Regions from separate parts of the Vreelandella sp. 2A-K22 genome, predicted to be linked through region 1. Evidence: predicted binding sites of a transcription regulator. Region 1 holds the regulator's gene; the other holds the start of a gene.
What was found. Region 1 encodes FNR, which switches genes on or off when oxygen is low (the NO sensors DNR and NnrR bind a similar motif). Its sites were predicted from a motif close to TTGATNTANATCAA; they were not measured.
Positions count from the first base shown of each region.

Region 2: cyoA (ubiquinol oxidase subunit II) is a predicted target of FNR. The motif match lies at 2,995-3,008, and genes of this name have one in related genera.

Region 1 is NZ_JBSUGC010000025.1:18,807-23,233, forward strand. Features, by position in the region: gene ACW17M_RS23235 (DUF294 nucleotidyltransferase-like domain-containing protein) at 1-322, shown strand, start outside; gene ACW17M_RS23240 (3'-5' exonuclease family protein) at 328-981, shown strand; gene ttcA (tRNA 2-thiocytidine(32) synthetase TtcA) at 1,244-2,164, shown strand; gene fnr (fumarate/nitrate reduction transcriptional regulator Fnr) at 2,157-2,903, opposite strand; gene hemN (oxygen-independent coproporphyrinogen III oxidase) at 2,988-4,421, opposite strand.
Region 2 is NZ_JBSUGC010000006.1:262,493-266,919, forward strand. Features, by position in the region: gene cyoB (cytochrome o ubiquinol oxidase subunit I) at 1-1,713, opposite strand, end outside; gene cyoA (ubiquinol oxidase subunit II) at 1,717-2,724, opposite strand; gene ACW17M_RS10675 (DeoR/GlpR family DNA-binding transcription regulator) at 3,070-3,852, opposite strand; gene ACW17M_RS10680 (outer membrane protein OmpK) at 4,163-4,427, shown strand, end outside.

The DNA.
Region 1 (4,427 bases):
GCTTGAGCGGCGCATCAAAGCCACCTCGACGTTTGATCGCTTGGATGCCCTGGTTACTGACGGCCGGTTGGATCGCCGTTTTGCCGATGACCTGGGCGAAGCGTTGGCGCTCTTTTCTGAGCTGCGCCTCAAGCAGCAGCTAAGTACGCTGGAAACTTCTGCGGATGCGAAAGAAACTAACGCCCAAAGCAGCAGACGCGCTAACCGTGTCGTGGTGCAGAACCTCTCTTCCCTGGAGCGCGACCTACTGCGCGAAGCGATGCATATTGTCAAAGACTTTAAGCAGCGGCTTTCCCACCGTTACCATTTGGAGTATTCGTGAGCGGAATGCGGCTGTTAGATCGACATGTGACGCTATTTAGCGGCTCGCTGCGCACCTTGTTAAGGCGTGAAAGTGACCGGCGTCGTTGTGCAGATTCCCCCTATGCCTGGCTGTTTCAGCCCTATATGGGCGAAGAGCTGGTGGCGCTCGCCTGCACAGCAACGCCCACGCAATCATCACCTGTGATCAGCGTGGCGGCAGTGGTGCTGAGCCATCAGCAGGTGCATACCAGTCGTGCTTTTGTGATCACCCTTGGTAGCGCAAAGCAGCCCGAGAGCGCAACGCTGCGCCGTCATCACTTGCTGTGCGAGGCGGGGGAGATACTGCCACCAAATAGTGATAACTTGAGCGCGCTAGTAGAATTTATCGGCAATCGGCCCATCGTTGGCTGGCAGTTAGAGAAGCGCATTGGAGCATTGAATGCACTACTCAGTAAGCGGCTGAATTTTGCCCTGCCCAACGCCCAGGTCGATGTGGCAAAACTGCATCAGCGCCAACTGCGCCGTTTGCACCCGGAGGTCGAAGCGCCCAGCAGCTTCGCCCAGGCGTTGGCATGCTGGCAAGTACCCGTCATGGGCATGCAGAGTGTGCTTGGAGAGGCCACCGCCAGCGCACTGCTGTATATGCGCCTGCAGCGTATTATGGCGCAGGTGGCATAGTAGTCTCTTTCGTCGTGGCGAGGACAGCTTTCCGCGAGGGCGCTGTGAACCCCTCCCTGGGCGCTACTTTTGTCATCCATGACAAAAGACCCTCGCTCCAAGCTGCCCTCGCACCGAGGTATGGTGCAGCGGTCAAAATAGTCACTTCCAATTGCGATATCTTGTGTGGCTACGTCTGATTAGTTGGGTCAGGCGGTGAGTGTTGTTAGAATAGTTATTACTTTTTTCTCTCACGCCTTCTACCCTCGGCAGTGCTTATACCATGCAAACTCTTGATCACTTTGATCCTGCTCACCTTGATACGGTTGGAGCCACCCCAGCTGACGCTGAGCACGACCAGCCTGAGCTGGCTGATGCGAAGCAGAAGCGTGAATTTAACAAGCTGCAAAAGCGTCTGCGCCGAGAAGTGGGCAATGCGATCATTGATTATCAAATGATCAATGAAGGTGATCGCGTAATGGTCTGCCTCTCCGGTGGAAAGGACAGCTACACGATGCTGGAGATTTTGCGCAATTTGCAGCGCAATGCGCCGGTCAATTTTTCGCTGGTAGCGGTCAATCTGGATCAAAAACAGCCGGGTTTTCCCGAGCACGTATTGCCTGCGTATCTGGATAAGCAGGGCGTGGAGTACCACATTGTCGAGCGCGATACTTACTCGGTGGTAAAAGAGAAAACCCCGGAAGGTAAAACCACCTGCGCGCTTTGTTCACGGCTGCGGCGCGGCTCGTTGTATGGCTTTGCCGAAGAGATTGGCGCCAATAAGATAGCCCTGGGCCATCACCGGGAAGATATTCTCGAAACACTGTTTCTCAATATGTTCTTTGGCGGCAACCTGAAAGCGATGCCGCCAAAGCTGCTATCCGATGATGGGAAGAATATCGTTATTCGGCCGTTGGCCTACTGCAAAGAGGCTGATATCGCCGAGTTTTCGCGGCTGATGGCGTTTCCGATTATTCCCTGCAACCTGTGCGGTTCACAGCCTAATATGCAGCGTCAGGTGGTCAAAGAGATGCTCGCCGAGTGGGACAAAAAGTTTCCTGGCCGCCTGGAGAGCATGTTCAAGGCTGTCACCAACATTGCCCCTTCCCAGTTGGCCGACCGCAGCCTGTTCGATTTTGAAGGCCTTGAGGCCAAGCAAGCAGAGCTACTGGCGGGGCGTATCCAAGCCTTTAACGTCAGCTAACTGTTTGCTCTTCCTCTTCGGCGAGGGTAATCAAGCGCGGCATATCGAGAATGTTGACCTCTCGCCCGGAGACCGCCACCACGCTCTGCTGCTGAAAGCGGCTTAGTATGCGGCTGACCGTTTCCACCGCTAAGCCCAGGTAGTTGCCGATATCAGCCCTGGGCATTGAGAGGCGAAAGCTGTAAGGCGAGTAGCCCCGGCGACGAAAACGATCCGAGAGGGTAATCAAAAAACTTGCTAGCCGCTGATCGGCGGTTTTACGCGAAAGTAGCCGCATCATACGCCGGTCATCGCGCAACTCTTTGCTCATGCTACGATAAAGCTGGCCACGCAGTTCGGGTAGCTCCTCCGAGAGTAAGTCCAGGCGGTCAAAAGGAATCTCGCAGACGGTGGTCGTTTCCAGGGCGATAACGCTACCGGGGTAATGCTCTTCGTCAATGCCATCCAACCCCACCAATTCACTGGGCAGGTAGAAATTGGTCAACTGCTCGCTGCCGTTACCTTCGGCGGTGATCTGTTTCAAACTGCCCGAACGGACTGCGTAAACGCTGGTAAAGGTGTCGCCCTGACGAAACAGCGGTTCGCCTTTTTTCAGCGGCGCGCGACGACGAATAATGGCGTCGAACTGCCCCACGTCGTCCAGCTCAAGGGCAAGTGGCAGGCACAGTGAGCTCAAACTGCAGGTTTGGCAGCGAGCTTCATGGAGTAGCGAGCGCCGACGGCTCATGGGTTCCAACATGCTTTGCTCCTTGAGAGGGTCCCGCTTATCAATTAGAAAATCCTTACTTATTATAGTCGCTTTAGCATGCCTGCAATAAGGTGATTAAACAATCTTAGAATACTGTTGTCCCGTTTGCCCGGAAAGATGGGTATCAAACGCCATTGCTATATGGCGAATCAGCAGCCGCCCCGTCGGCGTGGCGTTAAGCTGATCACCGCGGCGGGTCAGCAGGCCATCCTGTTCGGCGCTCTGCAGGCGCTCAAGCGCTGGCGCAAAGTAGCGGGGGGCATCGATGTTCCAGCGTTGACTAACGGCGGCCAGGTCAATGCCCATATCGCACATCAGCCGCTCAATCACGTCCCGCCGGATCAGGTCGTCATCACTTAAGCGTATGCCACGCACGGTGGCAAGCTGCCCCTGATCCAGCGTCGCTTCGTAGCTTGCCAGATCGCTCGGGTTCTGCGCATAGACGTCATCAATGCGCGAAATCGCCGATACGCCAAGCCCGATTAAGTCGCACTGAGCATGGCTGGAGTAGCCCTGGAAGTTGCGCTGCAGCGAGCCTTCGCGCTGGGCAATAGCCAGGCTATCGTCAGGGCGGGCAAAGTGATCCATACCGATATGCACATAGCCAGCTGCGGTGAGCATTTCGATGGTGGTGCGCAGAATCGCTAGCTTCTCTTCTCCGCCTGGCAAGTCATCGACATTAATGCGCCGCTGCGGGGCAAAACGCTCGGGCATATGCGCGTAATTAAACACAGAAAGGCGCGCCGGGTTGAGCTCGATCACCTGGCGTAGGGTGTTGGCAAAGCTCTTTTCAGTCTGAAATGGCAAGCCATAAATTAGGTCGAGATTGAGCGAGCGAAAGCCCAGGCGATGCGCCTCCTCCATCAGCGTTTCGGTAAGTACCCGAGGCTGAATACGGTTAATCGCTTTCTGCACCAGCGGGCTTAAATCCTGCACGCCCAGGCTGATGCGATTAAAGCCGAGGGATTCGAGATGGCGCAGCGTAAACACATCCGCTTCGCGAGGATCTATTTCAATTGCGTAATCGCGATCAGCAGACGATGAAAGACCAAAACGTGCATCCAGTCGATCAATCAGGTCGCCCATCTGGTTCAAACTGAGAAATGTCGGCGTGCCGCCGCCCCAATGCAACTGCTCCACCGGTCGTGATGTATCCAAGTGGCGTGCGGTCAGCACCATTTCACGGTCAAGCCGGGCTATATAGGGCTCGGCAAGGGCAGTGTTTTTGGTAGCGATTTTATTACACGCGCAGTAGAAGCAGATCTTGCGGCAGAAGGGCACATGAACGTACAGAGAGAGCGGACGCTTACTGGCATTGCTACGCTCCAATGCCTGGGTCAGGTCGCCAGGGGTAAATTGGTCGTGAAACGACAGCGCCGTGGGGTAGGAGGTGTAGCGTGGGCCGTTGGTGTCGTAGCGACTCAGTAACGCTTCGTCCCACACCGGCTGCATAGGGGCTGCGGCAGCAGCGGGTGCAAGAGGCAAGGCAGCAGGGGTATGAACGGGCATGAAGGG
Region 2 (4,427 bases), on a different contig from region 1:
GCTACGCTGCTTTTGCGACCAGAAGCTGTCGATATCGCCCACTTCCGGCAGACGTGCAAAGTTGTAGAACGGCGCTGGAGAAGAGGTTGACCACTCCAAGGTGCGGCCATTCCAGGGGTCGCCGGTGACATCAGCGTTCTGTTTGCGGTCGCGAATACTCACCCAGAACTGGATGATGGTGCAGACAATGCCCAGCATAATGATTACCGCGCCTACCCAAGCCAGAATCATCCACGGCTGCCATTCGGGGTTGGCGTAGGACTGCATGCGGCGCACGGCACCAAAGAAGGCCAGTACGTAAAGCGGCATAAAGGCGACGTAGAAGCCGATAAACCAGCACCAGAACGAACGCTTGCCCCACTTTTCGTTCAAAGTGAAACCGAACGCTTTGGGGAACCAATAGGTAAGCCCCGCCATCATGCCGAACACCACGCCGCCGATAATAACGTTGTGGAAGTGCGCAATAACGAACAGGCTGTTATGCAACACAAAGTTAGCTGCGGGCACCGCCAGCATAACGCCGGTCATACCGCCTAGGGTAAAGGTGATAATAAAGCCCAGCGTCCATAGCACCGGCGAAGTGAGTTCCAGGCTGCCGCGGAACATGGTGAACAGCCAGTTGAACACTTTCACCCCGGTAGGAATGGCGATGATCATTGTCATAATGCCGAAGAAGGCGTTGACGTTGGCGCCCGCCCCCATGGTGAAAAAGTGGTGCAACCAAACCACAAACGAGAGCAAGGTGATCGAAATGGTCGCCCACACCATGGTGGCGTAGCCGAACAGCCGCTTACGGGCAAAGGTCGCAATCACTTCAGAGAACACGCCGAAGGCTGGCAGAATCAGGATATAAACTTCCGGGTGGCCCCAGGCCCAGATGAGATTGACGTACATCATCATGTTGCCGCCAAAATCATTGGTAAAGAAGTGCATACCCAAATAGCGATCCAGCGTTAGCAGCGCGATGGTCGCGGTCAAAATTGGGAAGGAAGCAATGATCAGCACGTTGGCGCACAGCGAGGTCCAGGTGAAGATCGGCATGCGGAACATCGTCATGCCTTTGGTGCGCATTTTAATGATGGTCACGAAAAAGTTAATACCGGTCAGCGTGGTGCCTATACCGGATATCTGCAACGCCCATATCCAGTAGTCGACCCCCACCCCGGGACTAAACTCGATCCCCGATAACGGCGCGTAAGCGAGCCAGCCGGTTTTGGCGAATTCGCCCACCACCAGCGAGATATTGACCAGTATCGCGGAGACCGCAAACAGCCAAAAGCTTAAGTTATTCAGGAAAGGGAAAGCTACGTCGCGGGCACCAATTTGCAGCGGCACCACCAGGTTCATCAAGCCGATGACCATGGGCATGGCGACAAAGAAGATCATAATCACGCCGTGGGCGGTAAATATCTGGTCGTAGTGTTCGGGGGGTAAATAGCCCGCTGCATCCCCGGCGGCCATCGCCAGCTGGGTGCGCATCATTATCGCATCCGAGAAGCCGCGCAGCAGCATCACCAGAGCGACGATGAAATACATAATGCCGAGCTTTTTATGGTCAACGGAGGTAAACCACTCGTTCCACAGCCAGCCCCACTTACGGTAATAGGTGATTAAACCAAACAGTGCGATCCCACCAATGGCCATAAAGGCCGCGACGACCATGATGATCGGCTCGTGGTAGGGAATTGACTCTAACGTGAGTTTTCCAAACACGGCTTAACCTCCCACTTCTACGCTAGAGGAGTGGCTGCGCATGGCATTATCCTGACTAGCATGGTTGTTAGTGACATGACCTGATTCGGCCGCGTGATCGGCAGTCTTCTCATTTTCGCCATCGTGGGAGTCAGCATGATCGCCGTCCATCTGATGCTCGCCGCCGGTATGGAAGCTTCGTAAGATGCTTTCATACAGCGATGGTGAAATGGCTGAGAAGTACTCAACCGGATTCGATTCGCTAGGTTCCGCCAACGCTTCATAACCTTCTGGGTAGGTCAGCGTTTGTGGAGCAGCGCGTACCGTTTCCACCCAGGCGTCAAAATCCTCGGGGTTGGTCACCTTGGCTTCAAAGGTCATGCCAGAGAAGCCCGCGCCACTGTAGTTGGTGGAACGACCAGGGTAGCTACCAATTTCATCGGCGATGAGATGGACATCGTTATCCATGCCCGCCATGGCATAAATCTGGCTGCCAAGATGGGGGATAAAGAAAGCGTTCATCACTGAGCCTGAGCTGACCCTAAAGCGCACCGGTGTATCTACCGGAAAGGCCACTTCGTTAACACTGGCAATACCCTGCTCGGGGTAGATAAACAGCCACTTCCAATCAAGCGCCACCGCCTGTATTTCGATCGGCGCCACATCGCTTTCCAGCGGTTTGTGGGGATCAAGGCTATGGGAGGTCTTCCAGGTCAACAGGGCGAGCACCGCGATAATCGCACAGGGCACGATCCACACCACCGCTTCAATCACGTTGGAGTGCGCCCAATCAGGCGTGTATTTAGCCAGGCTATTACTACGCCGGTAACGCCAGCCAAACAGCAGCGTCATGACAATCACAGGAATAACTACAATCAACATTAGGCCAAAGGCGGTCAGAATCAGTGTGCGCTGCTCAGCGCCAATCTGGCCTTTTGGGTCTAGCAGCGCTGAACTACAGCCTGCTAGAAACAGACACAGCGCAAGGAGCACTAGCGTGCCTCGTCTGCGCCAAAGTGAGCGTCGTTGCATGGTGTGATCTCGTCAGAGGTTGTTTAAAACACTAGCTAGCCATGTCGCCCTTCTACATAGCAGGCTAACTACCACCCCATACTCTTCCCAAAACATGCTCTGCATGGCGCTCTTGAAAACGTGCTAGGAAAACGCTCTCAAGGACAGTGCACACGTGACGCTGGGCGCCATTGCTCCGGGAAAAATATGCGTCGCCGGATGGGAATTGGCGACGAGCCTCGCCGGCCTAAGCACTAAAGGCTTAAGCAGTTAAGACTAAAGTATTTTCTATTGATCGAGATCATGAAAGAAGTGGCGCATTGCCGCACCCCAGGTATTGACTGGGATGAGCAAGGGGGAAATCGCTTACGCCACTGTGACGGTGGGGACCACTATCTCAGGTACAACGCGGCCATTTTCTTTAAGCAACTGCGGGGCTCCCTCTTCGTCGGTAACCACCACATCAAAATCGTCCAGAGCAGCGAAATAGGCCGGGCGAACTACGCTGAACTTACTGGCATCTACCACCAACAGGCGCTGCATAGCGGTGGCAATGGCAGCCTGTTTAGGCGCCACTTCGTGAAAGTGAAAGCAGCTAACACCACGCTCTAAATCCACCCCTGCAGCGGAGATCAGTGCCTTATTAATGCCTAACCGCTCGATAGCAGCGGTCATATTGTCACTACCAAATGACTGCGAGGTGGCATAAAACAGCCCGCCCAGTAGCACCAAGCGCACGTTGGGCAGGGCGGCAACGGCATTGGCAACATTAAGCGCATAGGTCACTACCGTCAGCTCTCGGAAATGACTTAACTGGCTCAGCAGCGGCATTAGCGTTGAGCCGCAGTCAATAAACAGCGTATCGCCCTCTTCTATGTAGGCTAGCGCCCGCTGACAAAGCCGATACTTGGCCTGGTAGTGACTAGCCTGCTGTTCGGTCAAGTCATAAATAGGCGTTACGCCAGGGTAGTTTGCCATCACTAGGCGTCCACCCAGCAGGCTAATGGCAGTGTCCTGAGTCGTCAGATCGCGACGGATGGTCATTTCGGAAACATCGCATAGCTCTGCGGCATCGCGCAGATGAAGAGTACCGCCACTGGCAAGCGCTTCCTGAAGCTTGGCAAGGCGCAGCGCACTACGGCCATTCATGGTGGGCATCTCCTGGCAAACCCCTCTTGTTGTGATTTTCGCAACGAGAGCATCGGTGTTGCGTCCATTTTCATTTCTATGCTGAGCGAGCTGCGGCGTAATTTCCACTGCTACGACGGCTATTGGTACTATTAGTGCCACAATGAGAGCCATATGACATTTAAATAGCGTTGATGTGACAACTCTTGCAAATCAACGTTAGAAAAATAACACTGAATGTTATAATTTTAACATTAACGCCAGCCCGCACGACTACAACCTCGGATAGCCACACCCAAATGGCTCCGCGACAACCAATGTTGAGGCTCTCATGACTGCTCGTACACACTCTCGCCCCCCTTCGTCTAAGATCGCGCTTGGCGCTGGCGTATTAGGGGCCATGCTCACTACGCCGCTAATGGCAGATGAGGTTGCTCAGTCGCATCCTCTAGATCGGCTGTGGTCATTCGCCAACGTTTCGGTTAACTACCTGGACTGGTCAAACGGCACCGAGGCGCGCACCGCTTCCAACGCGGCGAAAAGCGACTTTATGTTTCTCGAAATCGAAGGCGGCGCTGGCTTTAGCTGGGGCGAGT